DNA from 2 places in the Clostridium tanneri genome. Region 2 is predicted to be linked to the other one. Evidence: predicted binding sites of a transcription regulator. Region 2 holds the regulator's gene; the other holds the start of a gene.
What was found. Region 2 encodes NrdR, which represses ribonucleotide reductase genes. Its sites were predicted from a motif close to CACNANATNTNGTG; they were not measured.
Positions count from the first base shown of each region.

Region 1: a site for NrdR is predicted at 5,252-5,265, ahead of P8V03_RS12890 (vitamin B12-dependent ribonucleotide reductase). Genes of this name have one in related genera too.

Region 1 covers NZ_JARUJP010000015.1:38,637-46,770, reverse strand. The annotation lists gene P8V03_RS12905 (response regulator transcription factor) at 1-269, shown strand, start outside; gene P8V03_RS12900 (sensor histidine kinase) at 250-1,704, shown strand; gene P8V03_RS12895 (DUF6448 family protein) at 1,793-2,029, shown strand; gene P8V03_RS12890 (vitamin B12-dependent ribonucleotide reductase) at 2,142-5,180, opposite strand; gene P8V03_RS12885 (APC family permease) at 5,532-6,896, shown strand; gene P8V03_RS12880 (FIST signal transduction protein) at 6,983-8,056, opposite strand.
Region 2 covers NZ_JARUJP010000007.1:122,375-130,508, forward strand. The annotation lists gene pgeF (peptidoglycan editing factor PgeF) at 1-92, opposite strand, end outside; gene P8V03_RS08050 (GGDEF domain-containing protein) at 185-1,963, opposite strand; gene P8V03_RS08055 (methyl-accepting chemotaxis protein) at 2,047-4,179, opposite strand; gene nrdR (transcriptional regulator NrdR) at 4,549-5,004, opposite strand; gene P8V03_RS08065 (YlmC/YmxH family sporulation protein) at 5,139-5,402, opposite strand; gene sigG (RNA polymerase sporulation sigma factor SigG) at 5,600-6,373, opposite strand; gene sigE (RNA polymerase sporulation sigma factor SigE) at 6,450-7,157, opposite strand; gene spoIIGA (sigma-E processing peptidase SpoIIGA) at 7,186-7,983, opposite strand.

The DNA.
Region 1 (8,134 bases), on a different contig from region 2:
TTATTAATGGGGTTAAAATAGTAAGCACTCCAAAAGAAGTTGAAATGCTATGGTTATTGGCAAGCAATGTTGGTAGAGTTTTTACAAGAGATCAGCTACTAAATAAAATTTGGGGTTATGATTACCTAGGTGATTCACGAACTGTTGATACTCATGTAAAAAGGTTACGTCGAAAAATGGAAAACAATCATCCATACACCTATATACAAACAGTTTGGGGAGTAGGGTATAAATTTGAGGTAGTGAAAAATGAAGAGAAATCTATTTAGTAAACTTTTTTTAACTTATCTTTTATTAATATTACTTGCTATTGGAATAGTAAGTTCACTATTTTATGTTTTCTTTAATAACTATTACTATGGAATTAGAGAACAACAGCTTCTTACTCAAGGGAAAGAAATATCCAAAGTTGTAAGTACTAACATAAAAAATAAGGATTTTGCTCAAATTGATGAGACAATAAAGGTTTATAATAAAATCAATGTTTCACGTATGTGGATTGTTAACAAAGAAGGAAATATTATTAGTGGTCCAAGTAAGATTGATAATCCTGATAATGAATGTCCGGAAAGTGAGGAGATAAGAAGAGCACTTAATGGAGAAATAGTTATAAATCGTGGGAATATAAGATATTCAGCTGACCCAGTTCTGTCTGTAGCTTTGCCGATATATGTTGAAGGTAATATAGGAGGAGCGGTGTTTGTTTGTAATCCACTTTCAGACATTAATAATAGCATTTCTCAAGCTCTAAAAATTGTGATTCTTGCTGGTGTTATAGCAGTTATTGTTTTAGCTTCAGTAAGTTTTTTTATATCAAGAAACATTACAAAACCTATTAAAGAAATAACAGAAATATCTTTGGAAATGGCTAAAGGCAATTTTACTCAGAGAGTTAAATTTACTTCTAATGACGAAATAGGAAAATTAGCTGAAACATTTAACTATATGACAGTAAAGCTAGATAAAACCTTAAGAGACTTAGAACAGGAAAAAGATAAAATGATTGAAATGGAAAGGATGCAAAGAGAGTTTGTAGCAAATGCATCTCATGAACTTCGCACTCCCCTTACTTCAGTGAGAGGATATATTGAGGCAATTCTTGATGGAGTTATAAATAAAAAAGAACAGGAAAAGAAATATCTCAGGATTGTTCTTAAAGAAACATTAAGATTACACAAGCTAGTAAATAGTCTTTTAGATTTATCTAGGATGGAAGCTGGACATGTTAAGATAAATAAAAGACAGTTGTCTATTAATGAGGTTATTGAAAAAGCTGTTAATAGATTAAAACCATTAGCTGAGGAAAATGATCTTTCTTTAGAACTAGAGAAATCAGCGGATTTACCTAAAGTAATAGGAGATGAAGATTTAATAGAACAAGTAATTATTAATTATGTTACAAATGCTGTAAGATTTACTCCAAAGAGCGGAAGAATATTAGTTAAGTCAGATATAAGTGACGGTAAGGTTAATGTACATGTTATAGACACAGGCATAGGAATTTCTCCGGAAGAATTACCTAATGTTTGGAAAAGGTTTTATAAAATTAATGATGCAAGACCTTTATCTAAAGAAGGGTCAGGTTTAGGACTATCTTTAGTAAAAGAACTAATGGAACTTTTAGGAGGTAGGGCATGGGCAGAAAGTTTCCCAGGAAAAGGTTCTATTTTTAGTTTTAGTTTACCTGTTAAAGAAAGGCAGTGAACGAAAAAGTTCACAAATAGTCCCTATATAGTCCAAAATAAATCTTTAAAATAAAATCATACTTAATCAAGTACAAAACTAAAGCTTTGTGCTAAGGATTAAATTATATTTTTATGAAGGTTTAAGGCCAGTAAGAACTCCTATAGATGAAGTAGTATTGACAGCAGATAAAGCTATTGAAGTTGGAAACTTATCTCCATTGGAAGGAATGGTACCTGAAGAAAGAATGCCCGAACTAATAGAGAGATTTGAAGAGGTAATGAATCTAAAGAATTTTGATGTAAACAATGTTGATGCTGGAGATTTACAAAAAATCACTACTTAACTTTATATTTTTAAGTAGTGATTTTTTATTGAATTACTTGGATATTAATGGATAAGCATTCTCTTTTTAGTAAAGCTCCTAATTGTATCAGTAAAGGCTAATGCTTTTCCTCCTAGCTGCAGCCAGTAGTAGATCCACAGTCCAAGCATACCATGCAGGTTCCGTTTCTCACCATTCTAGTGCTGGAGCAGGTAGAGCAAGTAGAACCATAAACTCTTTCGCCATCTACCTTTTTAGTTTTAACCTCGCCGTCCTTGGAAGTTAAAGAATCTACTGCAGCCTCAGTATTTGAACCTATTGTATCTTCATTATAATTTTCAGGCTTAACCTGACACCTTGAGAAATCTCCAAGCTCAATGTCAATAACCTTACTTATTAAATCTGAAATGGATGATACATATTTTATATAAGGGTGCTTTTGTACAAAGCCATAAGGCTCATATTTTTGTCCTCTTAACATTCTAGCTATATCTTGAGGAGCTACATGATATTGAAGCATTACAGAAATTGACTTGGATAGTGAATTTAGAAGTCCTGTAATTATTGTACCTTCTCTATCCGTTGTTATATATATTTCTGATATTTCACCATTTTGGCGTCTATTCACTGTAGTATAAATCTTAACATCATCAATTTGAGCAGGATGAGTAGTACCCTGACGAATGCCTACAGGTTTATCCCGTCTTGAATACTTTACTCCCTTTTGCAGCTCTCTAGTTTTAGCAAGAAGCTGCTGATAAGTTAGATTCTCAAGTTTTGTATCATTGTTATCTCCTAAGCTGGTATTTAAAGGTTGAGCTGCCTTGGAGGAGTCTCTATATAAGGTTATTCCCTTTACCCCATGCTTCCAGGAAGATAAAATTACTTTTTTAAAGTCTTCTACTGTTGCAGTTTTAGGTAGGTTTACAGTTTTAGATATAGCACCAGATATTAATGGTGTTATTGCTGCTACCATAAGCACATGACCCATTGGTGCTATGTATCTTTCACCACTTCCACAACGATTTGATGTATCAAATATAGGAAGATGTTCTTCTTTTAAATGGGGAGCACCCTCTATTTTGCCATCTAAAATCTTTTCATAACTAAACCCATTTTCATTTACTGTTTCCTTTTCAAGAACGTAATTCAAAATGTCTTCTATTTGATCTTTAGTGTAGCCAAGCTTCTTTAGGGCTATAGTTATAACAGGATTTATAATTGTCATAAATCCACCGCCAGAAAGCTTCTTATATACGATATGGCTGAAAAATGGCTCTATAGATGTAGCACCGCAGTCCATAGCAAAGGATATAGTTCCTGTTGGAGCTATAACAGAAACTTGAGCGTTTCTAAATCCAGCTTCACTACCGGATTGAAGAGCCTTAACCCAAGAGTCTTTTAAAGCGGAACTTATATAATTCAATCCTTCTCTATTTAAGTTCTCATGGTCAACCTTTATAGGTTCGTAGTTTAAACCTTCAAATTCAGGGTTAAACCTAGCGTCCTTAGCCTTACTTAGGAAATCTAAGTTAACTCCAGCTGCCCTAGCATGATTTCTTATAACTCTCATCATGTGAGGCTTATTTATCTCGAATTTTGCAAAGGAGCCCACTTCTTTAGCCATAAGTGAGGATACATAGTAAGAATAACCGGTAAGAGTACCAATTAAAGCTGCAGCCAAAGTTCTAGCTTCCTCTGAGTCATAAGGGTAGCCCATAACCATGAATAAGGAAGCTATATTAGCAACTCCAAGTCCTGTTGCTCTAAACAGGTAGGTTTTTCTTGCAATATCAGCAGTCGGGAACTGCCCCCAGTGAATTGATGCTTCAAGAATTAACTGAGTAAGACCTATAACATGTAGGTATCCTTCTACATCAAATTTATTAGTATTTACATCATAAAATTTATATATGTTGATAGAAGCTAAGTTACAGGAGGAGTCATCTAAAAAGGCATATTCTCCACAAGGATTTGTAGAGTTAATTTTGTTATAATCTGCATTTACAACACCATCCTCTCCCGCTGGACAAGTATGCCAAGCATTAAAGGTATCATCAAACTGTGGAGCAGGGTCAGCACAGTTCCAAGCAGAGGAGTTAAAAGCTTCCCATATATCAGAAACCTTAGCAGTTTTATTTACCTTTGAATCAACTCTTCCTTTTAGATCTATTGTTTCATCGGATTTTTTTTCTAAGTCCTCAACCTTTTTCATAAAGTAATCTGAAAATCTTATAGAATTATTGCTGTTTTGTCCTGATACAGTTTCATATGCTTCTCCGTCTATATCAATATCATACCCCATCTTTCCAAGGGCTCTTACTTTATTTTCTTCTTTTGCTTTCCAGGTTATAAAATCCATGATTTCAGGATGATCTACATCAAGGCATACCATTTTTGCAGCTCTTCTTGTAGTGCCACCAGACTTTATAGCGCCTGCATTTCTATCAAGACCTTTTAAGAAACTCATAAGTCCTGAAGATACACCGCCGCCGGAAAGTTTTTCACCTTTTCCTCTTATACGAGAAAAGTTAGTACCAGTACCAGAACCGCCTTTAAAAAGCTTTGTTTCTGTTACATACTGCTCCGATATGGAATGAGGACCTAGAAGCTTATCCTCAATAGATAATATGAAGCAAGCTGAGGCTTGAGTTCTTGAATAGTTATCCGAACTTTCTACTACCTTTCCTTCCTTCTCATCAAAATAAAAATGACCTTGTTTAGTACCTTTTATACCATAGGATTGAGCAAGACCAGTGTTAAACCACTGAGGGGAATTAGGTGCATACATTTGGTTCAATAAAGTATAAACGGCTTCATCGTAAAAAATGGATGCTTCTTCTTCTGTTTTAATTATTCCCTCATCCTTTAGTGACTGACACCAAAAATTAACCATTCTATCTGCTATAGATCTCATACTGTTCTCATAGCCAGTTTCACTTGGAACTCCAGCCTTTCTGAAGTATTTTGAAGCTATAATATCGCAGGCATTTTGAGAATAATGTTCTGGAAACTCCAATTCTTTCATATCAACTAATACTTTATCTGTTTTATGGTCTTTTAAAAATACATCAACCTTTTTCCACTTAAATAAATCGTAAACTGTTTTATCGCTATGTATTTCTAATTCTTTTGTATAATATCTTTTAAATAAACTCTTTATAGAATCCAATAGAAGTCTACCTCCCTGTATGTAAGTATTTACAACAATCACTATATATAGTAGTGTAGTTAATTTCTGCACACTATATATAGTGTCTTTATTATTATAAAGCAGATTTAACAGAAATTCAATGAGAACTACTAATATACATTTTGAATATAGGCTTTAGAAATTATACGGCTTTTGATAAAAAATGTAAAAGGTATATTTACGACTTTATAAGGGAAATATTTTAATGTAATAATTAGAGGAAAAATACTGTATTGTTTTGCAATAAAATGTAGAAAAATTATTAACTCACTTAATGTGCTATGATAAAGTAACAACGTTGTTTAATTTTATACAAAGAGGAGGATTCAAATGCAAAAAGAGGCAGGTTTAAAGAAAGAGATGGGACTTCTAGTGGCCACTACTCTGGTAGCAGGCAACATGATAGGTTCCGGCATATTTATGCTTCCAGCAACCTTAGCTAATGCAGCTGGTCCAGGTTCTACTCTTTTGGCTTGGGCACTTACAGGGATAGGTTCTATATTTTTAGCACTTTCCTTTGGTAATTTAGGATCTAAAATACCTAAGACAGGAGGGCCTTATGAGTATTCAAAAATCGCTCTTGGCGGTTTTATGGGCTTTTTAAATGCATGGCTTTATTGGACAGCTTCTTGGATTGGTAATGCTGCAATAATTACCTCTATTGCAAGCTATACGGCGACGATGATTCCTGCTATACATAATAATGGTCTCTATGCATTTTTATACACAAGTGGTATCTTATGGATATTTACAATATTAAATATTGTAGGAGTTAGGCAAGCATCTTTTTTTCAAACAGTTATAACCATATTTAAGCTATTTTTATTTATGTTTTTCGTCGGTGTTACTGCTTATCATTTTAATCCAGAGTTTTTAACACCGGCATTTCCAGAAGGGAAAGGAATAAATACCCTTCCAGCAGCAGCAGCGGCAACTTTATGGGCATTTACAGGCTTTGAAACTGCCACAGTGACAGCAGGTGAGATAAAAAATCCTGAGAGAAACATAAAATTAAGTACGATTTTAGGAATTTCTATTGCTGTTATAACTTATATGCTAATAAGTTTCTTTGCTATGGGAGCTATGCCTCAAGAAACTTTAGCAAAGAGTACTTCGCCAATAATTGATATATTAGCTCAATATTTTGGAAATGGTATTACCAAAGCTTTATTATTAGCTTCTATAGTAAGTGTACTTGGTTCCGTTGTAGGCTGGCTTTTAACAACAGCGAGGATGTCCTATGCAGCTGGAGTAGACAGAGTTTTTCCAGAGATATTTGCTAAAGTTCACTCAAAGTACAAAACACCCCATGTTTCATTGATAATAAATGCAGTGCTTACAAATATACTTTTATTAATGAACTATACGCAGTCATTACTTTCCGCTTTTAATTTCATGATTTTATTAGCAACGCTATCCTATCTTCCAGTGTATGCAAGTACTGCTGCAGCAGAGATAATTCTTTTGGTAAAAAGGGAAAAAGGCTTTAATGTTTGGAAGTTCATAAAAAGTTCTATTGTACCACTAATAGGGTTTACTTATTCTGTATGGGCTATTTATGGTTCCGGTGCAGAAACAGTATTGTATGGTTTCTTGCTTATGTTATTTGGAGTTCCTTTCTACCTATATATGAGACTAAAGGATGAAGAGGGACTTAAGGATATAAGAAATTTTAACAATAAAAATGTAGCATAATTTGTAAGTAACATTTATGATATAAACCTAAAATAGAAATTTATAAAGGCTAGATGAATTTATTTTTCATCTAGCCTTTTAAACCTTTAAATTGAAAGAAGTCCTAATATAGTAGATTTATTATGAATTACTAATTGACCATTATTACTAGAGGCGATTTCACCTATGGACAAGGCTCCTTGAACAGTGTATTTAAATTTGCTTTGAATATTTGTGAGCTCTTCTTCAAAACGCTCCTCCAAAAACATTGCACGGGAAATACAGTCGAATAGTAGAGGAATATATTTTTCAGGTGCATTTGAAGCACAATTTGTTGCAATGTCTAGTGAGGAACTTAAAAGTGAATTAATATCTCCCTTAAGTATGTATAAGTCACTATCTTCAGGTATATCTGCCACACAAATAATTTCGTTATCTTCATTTAAGGCTATAGGATCTCTTACAACTAGGTTAGTTTGTCCTCTTTTTACAATTCCAAAGGGGTGATCCTTAGCGTAAATGAAAAAGTCTGATTTATAAAGAGTAATTTTTTCTTCATCTTCAATTATATCTCTATATACATCGAAGGCATTATAACTATCTAATTTGCAAAGTATATTAGATCTGGATTCGGTTATGTGAAAAGGTCCTTCAAGCTTATTCCAACCATGATTTACTGCAATTTTAACTGGGGATTTTATAATACAAACATAAAGTACATCTTGAAAGACTCCTTTATTATTGAATATGCAAGGTCTTTGTGTTAAATCATAGTATCCAGCTCCACCGCCAATATAACTAACATTATTCCCTAATTTATTATAAACAGTATTTGTTAGGTCTTTCATTTGACTTGATAAACCGTCTACTAAAACTAATGCCGTACAATCTTCTAGAGTATTCACATCTAATTTAAATCTCATTAAATAAGGAAGTACTATAGAAGAATAGAGAGGTTGATATTTTTCAATGATAAAACCATTCTGTAAACTTTTGTCTCCAACGAGAAGTCTTGGATATATGCCTCCAAAAAAGTTTATGTCTTCTTTATTTAGGTATTCTATTAATTCATTTACATAAATTGATGATTTTTCAGCAGTTAGTATCATTAGCTCTTCACCAGGTATTACAGATAAGTCTTTTACATACTTTTTTAGTTCATCTAACGATTTTAAATACAAGATATAACCCCTCCGATTTTAATATTTATTCTATAAATGCTAGCATATCTTACTAGTTTTTATTTTTAGTATTTTTAC
Region 2 (8,134 bases):
TCCAAGCCGCTTTTTCCGGTAGAAAAAACTGCCACAGCTCCATCTAAAGAAACTTTTATAAGCTCATAGTTATCAATTAGCACTTTCTCCATTTTGCTCCTCCAAATATCCTTTTAAATTAATTTTAACATAGATACTTACAAAATAATGAACTATTTATAGAAAACTTAAATTTAGGTCTCTATTATAAGTAATTATCATCATTAGATAAAACTTTAATTCTATAATTACTGTATCTTAAGCTTTTAGTTTCCTTTTTCATATTAGCCACATATTTAGCTATATCGTTAACCTTTGAAAATACATTTAGCATTCCCAAAACTCCTGCAATTGATATAGATGTTATGTCAAAAGTATCTTTATTTCCTTTTCTATCTATGGCTTCTATAAAGCCATTTTTCTTATCTTCTTCATCAAAATAATCTAATATTTTTTCATCAAATTCCTTTATTACTTTTTCACACAATTTTACACAGTCTCCATAACAACCTTCTACAACTGCTATAAAATCATCTCCACCTATATGCCCTAAAAAATTATTATTAGAAAAATATATTTTTAAGTTATTTTTTATAATATTTGCTGTCAACTTTAATACCTTATCACCATTTTCAAAACCATAACTATCGTTATATACTTTAAAATTATCAATATCAAAATACAATATGCAGGAATTGCGCTTAAGCTCTAAAACCTCTTTAAGCTTGTTTTCTATAATTACATTTCCCGGAAGTGATGTGAGAGGATTCAACTCCTTAGCATAATTCCGTTCTAAGGCAGTTGTAAACTCCAACAAATTTTTTATAGTAACTACACCATAGTATTTAAAATTCTTAGTAATAATTATATAATCATATACATTTTCATCTTTCCTTGACATAGCAACTTGAGACACGTCACTTACAAAGGTGTTATAATCTACAACTAGTGGTGAAGTATTCATAATTAGTGATATTGGCCTCTTAAGAAATACCGCTAACCCATACTGAGTAGCAAATATGGAGTTTAGTGAATGACTCATTACAAGTCCAACTGGTAAGTCTTTATTCACAATACATGCACCAGTGTACGTTGTATTATCAAAGTATTCTTTTATATCCTTACAAGGTCTATTTAAGTCAAAGGTTTTATCTCTCCTAGCTATTTGACCTATAGAGATTTTTGAACAATTTAACAATTTACTATTCTCCTGGTTATAGGTATTTAAAATTATATTTTTTATTTCTTCATTAGTATCTAGGAGAGTTTCTGATGGGCGTTGAAGAAAATATCCCTGTCCCGCATGAACACCTAATTGTATTAGTTTTACTAATTCTTCTTCACACTCTATTCCTTCTGCTATAAGTTTCATATTGGTACTATTGGATAAACTTACAAGACCAGAAATCAAGTGTTGTTTAAATAAATCCTTATGTATGTCCCTTATTAAATCCATATCTATTTTTATGTAATGAGGTTTTGTTTCAGATAACATTTTAAGTCCGGAATATCCTGCCCCAGTATCATCAATTGCTATTTTATAGCCTTCTTCTAAATAGTTATCTAACGCCAACTTAAAACTTTTATAATCTTTTATACAAGTTCTCTCTGTAATCTCAAATATTATACTTTCTGGAGACATATTATATTTAGATAAAAACTCTTTAGTAAATCCTTTTTTATATTTGTCATCTTTAAATATATATGGATCAACATTTAAAAACAAGAATTTATTCTTATGAATCTTATGACCTCTCTCTATCGCCTTACTCCTACATAGACATTCTAGTTCCCAGAGTCTGTTATAACTTTGGGCCACAGAAAACAATTTTTCGGGACTTTTAAGTGGTGAATTTTCCGGTCCTCTTGTTAAAGCTTCATAACCAAATACATTCCCACTTTTTAAAGAGATTATAGGTTGAAAAACTGTCTTTATATTTCCTAGCTTTAAGATTCTCTCTAATTCTCCTCTTAAATTACACATTCCTTATCCTAACTCCTTTATAAATTATAATGCAACACTTCTCTGCACAATATTAAAATCACAAATTTTCCCACAAAGTTATACTAGGCCATACTTGAATCATCCTTTATTTTAAATTCACTTACAAGGGTAATTAAAGTTTCAGCTCCCTCTGCATTCTTCTGTGACTTATCCATTATAATTTCATTTTCTTCATTAACTTTTCCTATATTGTAAGCTATGTATACAGAAGCTTCTGCACAATTGTTAACTACTAAATTTAATTCCTTCATGCTTTCTGAAATATCTTCTATAGATACATTCATATGATGAGCTAAGCTAGAAAATCTCTCTAATACACTATGAAAAACCTCTCCATCCTTTCTATATTCTTCACTTACTTCTATTACTTTTTTATAATCTTGTAGGACTTCTTCCTCCATAACCTTCAATATAAACTCTGCAGAGTTTGCAAGCTCACCTACAGAGGCTAAAACTTCTTTAACATTTTTCTGAATGTGTACTACCGAATCCGCTGATTGTTCCGCTAGTTTTCTAACTTCCTTAGCAACTACTGTAAAACCTTTGCCATGTTCCCCTGCTCTAGTAGCTTCAATGGTAGCATTTAAAGCTAAAATTTTCGTCTTTTTTGCAATGTCCCTTATACCTTCTGCTAGTGCAGAAATATTTTTTACTACCTTAGCTTCTTTTAAAGCTTTATTCATCTTATTTTTAGACATTAAGTATGTATCTTTCACTCTTAGTCTTGACTGTTCAGTATCCATCTTCATTAAGGCAGCCTTTCCTTTTATATTGTTTGCCAATTGTAGTCCTTCTTTTATTTCTTCTAATGCACTATCTATTTCCGCTTTAACTTCTGAGGCCTTTGAACTTCCAATCTGTATAGCCGCTGAAGACTCCTGCATTGTAGCTGAAATTTCTTCTGATGTTTCTGAAATTCTTTTAACCCCTTTATGTACCTTAACAAATAAATCATTTATGTCCTTTGTGGAGTTAACTGTGTTTCCGCTTTCTTCCTTGACGCAACAAATAATTTTTTCTACGCTGTCTATAGCACTATTTAGAGCATTTCCAGTTTGTCCAAATTCATCTTTCCTTTTAATTTCAATCCTATGAGAAAGATTGCACTGCGAAAGCTTATCTGCGTATTTCTTAATTTTAAGTAGAGGCTGCTTTATAGATTTAGAAATCAATAATCCTACCACGATTCCAATACAAATAAAAATAATAGTTATTATAATAGATTGATACTTTAGTTTATCCGCTGGATAAAATATTTCATTTTTAGATATGCTCATCGCTAAAAACCATTCCATATTAGGAATTGGCGCATAAGCCATAAACCTTTCTGCACCACCTTTTAAATAATATCCAGAGCCTGTTTCTCCTTTCATCATCTTACTTTCTAATTCTGCTAGTGCTTTTAAAGACGGATCCTTACTCAAGTTATGAACAGTATTGTCCTTATTTAACACTAATTTTAAATCCTTATGTGCAACCTTTGTTCCCTGTTTATTTATTATAAAGCAATAACCGCTATTTCCAACCTTTGTCTTTTGTACTATTTCGTTAAGCTTTCCCATAGACATGTTAGATTGTAAAACCCCTGAAACATTTCCCTCTTTATCTCTTATAGGAACTGCAATAGCTATAATTTGTTCTCCATCAATATTAGTTACAGGATTAGATATGGAAGCTATACCCAAAAAAGCTTTTCTTAAATATTCTGTGTTTTTCTCTTTATTTAAAAGATCTATTTGGGACTTAGAACCATTTGGGAAATGTATTATTCCATTAGGTTGTAACACATTCAAGCTTATGTAGTTCAAATTTTTACCTTGAGCTTCTAATACAGGTATTTGATCTTCAATATTCATAGATTGAATTTCCGCTCTTTCAGCAATTTGTTCCATAGCTTTCAATTCCTGCTGCAAAGTAGAGTTTATTAATTTTGCTGCCTCGGTAGCCCTTGATTGAAGTGATGAAGCAATTGTTCTTTCTAAGGCTTTAGAAGAGCTTTGGTATGAGATTATGCCTAAAGTACCACAGACGATAGTAAGCAGTAACGCAATCTGAATGGTTATCTTTGCTCCTACACTACTTGTAAAACTTTCACTTAATCCTTTGGTCCATCCCCTTATGCCCACATAAATCCAATTTTCTTTTATTGTTTTAGGTATATTTTTTAAAAAGTTAACCCCTAAACAATTTTTCACAACTATCCCTCCTAAAATTATTTAACTTCTCAGTTAAATTTATATTATAAAGTTCGAACTTTCCAGTATTTTCTTACAAATATTATAACAATATATTATTTGCTTAGCATTGAATAATAGCTTTTTTAACTTATATTTAACTTATGTTAAATATAAGTTAAACACCCTAATTTAATGAAAAAAATTATTATTTAAATAACTATATATTATTTAAGTTAATTATAAAAAAAGTGCTATCAGATTTATTGAAACTCAATAAACCTAATAGCACCTTTTTATGTTAAGCTATTTTTACCTTACCTTAAAGAAATCATATATTTTCATACATTAGCTGCCGTAATTCTGATATAACTTTAATCTTATAATGCTCTACTTATTTCCCAGTAAACTTTTAATTTCTTCCATGAAAGTATTGATATCTTTAAACTGTCTGTATACAGATGCAAATCTAACATAAGACACTTCATCCAAATCCTTGAGACTCTCCATTATCATTTCACCAATATACTCAGACTGAACTTCTGTCATCATTTTATTACTAATCTTTTTTTCTACTTCATCTGCAATATTCTCTATTTGCTGCCTCGAAACAGGCCTTTTCTGACAAGCTTTTATTAATCCATTTATTATTTTTGTTCTATCGAAGTATTCTCTATTCATGTTTTTCTTTATAACTAGTATAGGCACATTTTCAACTTTTTCATATGTAGTATACCTTTTCGCACATTCCAAACATTCTCTTCTTCTTCTTATAGACATATCATCTTCAGTTGATCTTGAATCTACTACCCTGCTTTCTAAATAACCACAGTAAGGGCACTTCACATCTCTTCACGTCCTTCTAAATATATTATCCTTTTTAAATTTACGCCTATAATAATTATACACATTTCAGTGGTAAATTCTATAGTTTAGTAGATTTTAATTAATTTTATAAATCTAACCTTTTGTACATCCACTTATTCCTTCAACATAAACTCTCCTCCATCTATAAGCAAAACATCAACACCTATCTTCTTTACATTTTCCCAAGGAACTTCTATATCTTCACTTTTCCCAAACCAAGACATTTTTTGAGATGGTAAAATAATAGATATAATCTTATATTCATCACAATCAATTTTTAAATCTTTTATAAATCCTAATTTTGTTCCCGTATTTATATCTATAATTTCCATTGCCCTTAAATTTCCTAAAGAATATAAAGATTTTTCTTCATCCATTTTTATCCCTCCAAGTTTTCTCAGTTAAAATTAGCCTTTCAAGACTTCTTCGCGATAACTGCTCAGTAAATAATATGCTTATATTCTTTTAATAATTCATAAAAAATAAAAACCGAGAAAAGTATACTAATATCGTCATATTAGTATACTCTCAGTTTTTATCCTAAAATTAAATATAAGTACGATTATTACCAAGGCTATACATATTTTCTCATATGTCTTAAGGCAGTTTTTTCTAACCTAGAAACCTGAGCCTGGGATATGCCTATTTCATCTGCTACCTCCATCTGAGTTCTACCATCAAAGAATCTCAAGTTGAGTATAAGCTTCTCCCTATCATTTAATTTTTTCATAGCCTCCTTTATAGCTATGTTCTCTAACCAGCTATCATCTAAGTTTTTGTTGTCACTTATTTGATCCATTACATAAATTGCATCTCCACCGTCATGATAAATAGGTTCAAAGAGAGATACCGGATCTTGAATAGCATCTAATGCAAATACTACTTCCTCTCTTGGCACTTTCAACTCTTTAGCAATTTGAGATATTGTAGGCTCCTTATTATTTTCGCCTATAAGTTTATCTCTAACTTGCAGAGCCCTATAAGCAATATCTCTTAGAGATCTGCTCACTCTTATAGAGTTGTTATCTCTTAAATACCTTCTTATCTCTCCTATAATCATAGGAACGGCATAAGTAGAAAACTTTACATTTTGATTTAAATCAAAGTTATCAATGGCCTTAATTAATCCTATACAACCAACTTGAAATAAATCATCAACATTTTCTCCTCGGTTGTTAAATCTTTGGATAACACTTAATACCAGTCTCAAATTACCCTTGATAAACTTTTCCCTTGATGAGTAGTCTCCACTCCTCATCTCCATTAACAGTCCTCTCATCTCATTTTCCTTTAATACTGGTAATTTGGCAGTGTTAACTCCACAGATTTCAACTTTATTAATTATCATAAAGTCATCAGCCCCTTTAGAATATATAGCATTTTAATTATTTCCTAAGTAGGGCTTTTTTATACTAAAGACAACCTTATAACATTTTATTTATTTCTTTCTTTAATCTTTTTATTATTCTTTTTTCTAATCTGGAAATGTATGATTGAGATATACCAAGCATATCAGCAACTTCTTTTTGTGTTTTTTCTCCTTGACCGCCTAACCCAAATCTTAGATTTACTATTTCTTTTTCTCTAGCACTTAACTTTTTCATTGCTACCATTAAAAGTTGCTTATCAACTTCATCCTCAATGAGGTTATAAACCACATCATTATCTGTACCTAATATATCTGATAATAGTAGTTCATTCCCATCCCAGTCAATATTTAAAGGCTCATAAAAGGAAATTTCGGCTTTTACTTTGCTATTTCTTCTTAAATACATAAGTATTTCATTTTCAATGCATCTAGATGCATATGTAGCTAATTTTATTTTTTTCTCTGGATCAAAGGTGTTAACAGCCTTAATTAAACCTATAGTTCCTACTGATACTAAATCCTCTACGTTTACCCCTGTATTTTCAAACTTTCTTGCTATATATACTACTAATCTTAAATTCCTTTCTATTAACGTAGATCTTACACTCTCCTCACCAGTTACAAGTCTTGCAACTAGATCATCTTCTTCCTTTTTACTAAGAGGAGGGGGAAGTACCTCATTGCCACCTATGTAGTACACTGTCTTTATAAAGACCTTAAATTTAGTTAATATTCTATTTAACAATATCTTTAATTTAATCATATTAATCCTCCAATCAATTTAATATCCTTTACATTACTCCTCTAGATAAAAGAGCTTCATAATCATTAAAATCACTTAATCTTTCTTCGCAAAAAGCAACTATTACCTCTCTATTCTGACATTCCTCTCCACCGTGTATTCTTATACAGAGAGGTTTAAATCCTTGGAGGTTACCACTTTGTCCATTTACTACTCTATAGGGAATATAAAATTTATCATATAGATTTAAATCTATATCCTTAAAAACCTTTTTCTCCACTATAATTACTGGTAGGTTAGTAGCTGGTTCCCTTAATTCATTGCCAGTATCTAAAAAAGCCTTAATATTTTTCTCTGAGTTCTTTAACACAATATCTACATCATATATAAGACTTTTTAAGTCTTTTCTATCTTTTATGTAGATTACTATTCTATCAATTAATATATATATTATCATTATTGAAAGCATAAGCTTTTTATAGGAAAAGTTTATAATAACAAAGTTATTAATGTCATAGTCTTCGTTATATTGTATAAACATGCAAGCTCCAGCTAGAAGCATGGAATACAAGAGGAATATAGATAACGCCTTTAAATTAAAAAACACTTTCCTTTTTCTAAAACTAATTAGTATTAGGGCTGCTGCTATTATCATTTTAAATGGAACCGTAGAAAACCTTTTTAGCTCCGGATAGACTAAAGTTATAACATACATACTACCAATAGCTGCTGCAACTAAGATATATCTTAGTTCTACTTTTACTCTCAAAGTACGGGCAGTTATATATAACAAAAATAGGTTAACTACTAAGTTTTGAAAAATCAAAACATCGATATATATAATCAAATACTATATTCACCTCCATTACAATTAATTTCCATTTTCTTACTTTTTATTATATACTTATTATCTTTAAAATTTTGTCATTTTTTATAAATTATTATTATTTTTATATGCTATAATATGCCAACTTATTATAATTTGCTGCCTGTATGTT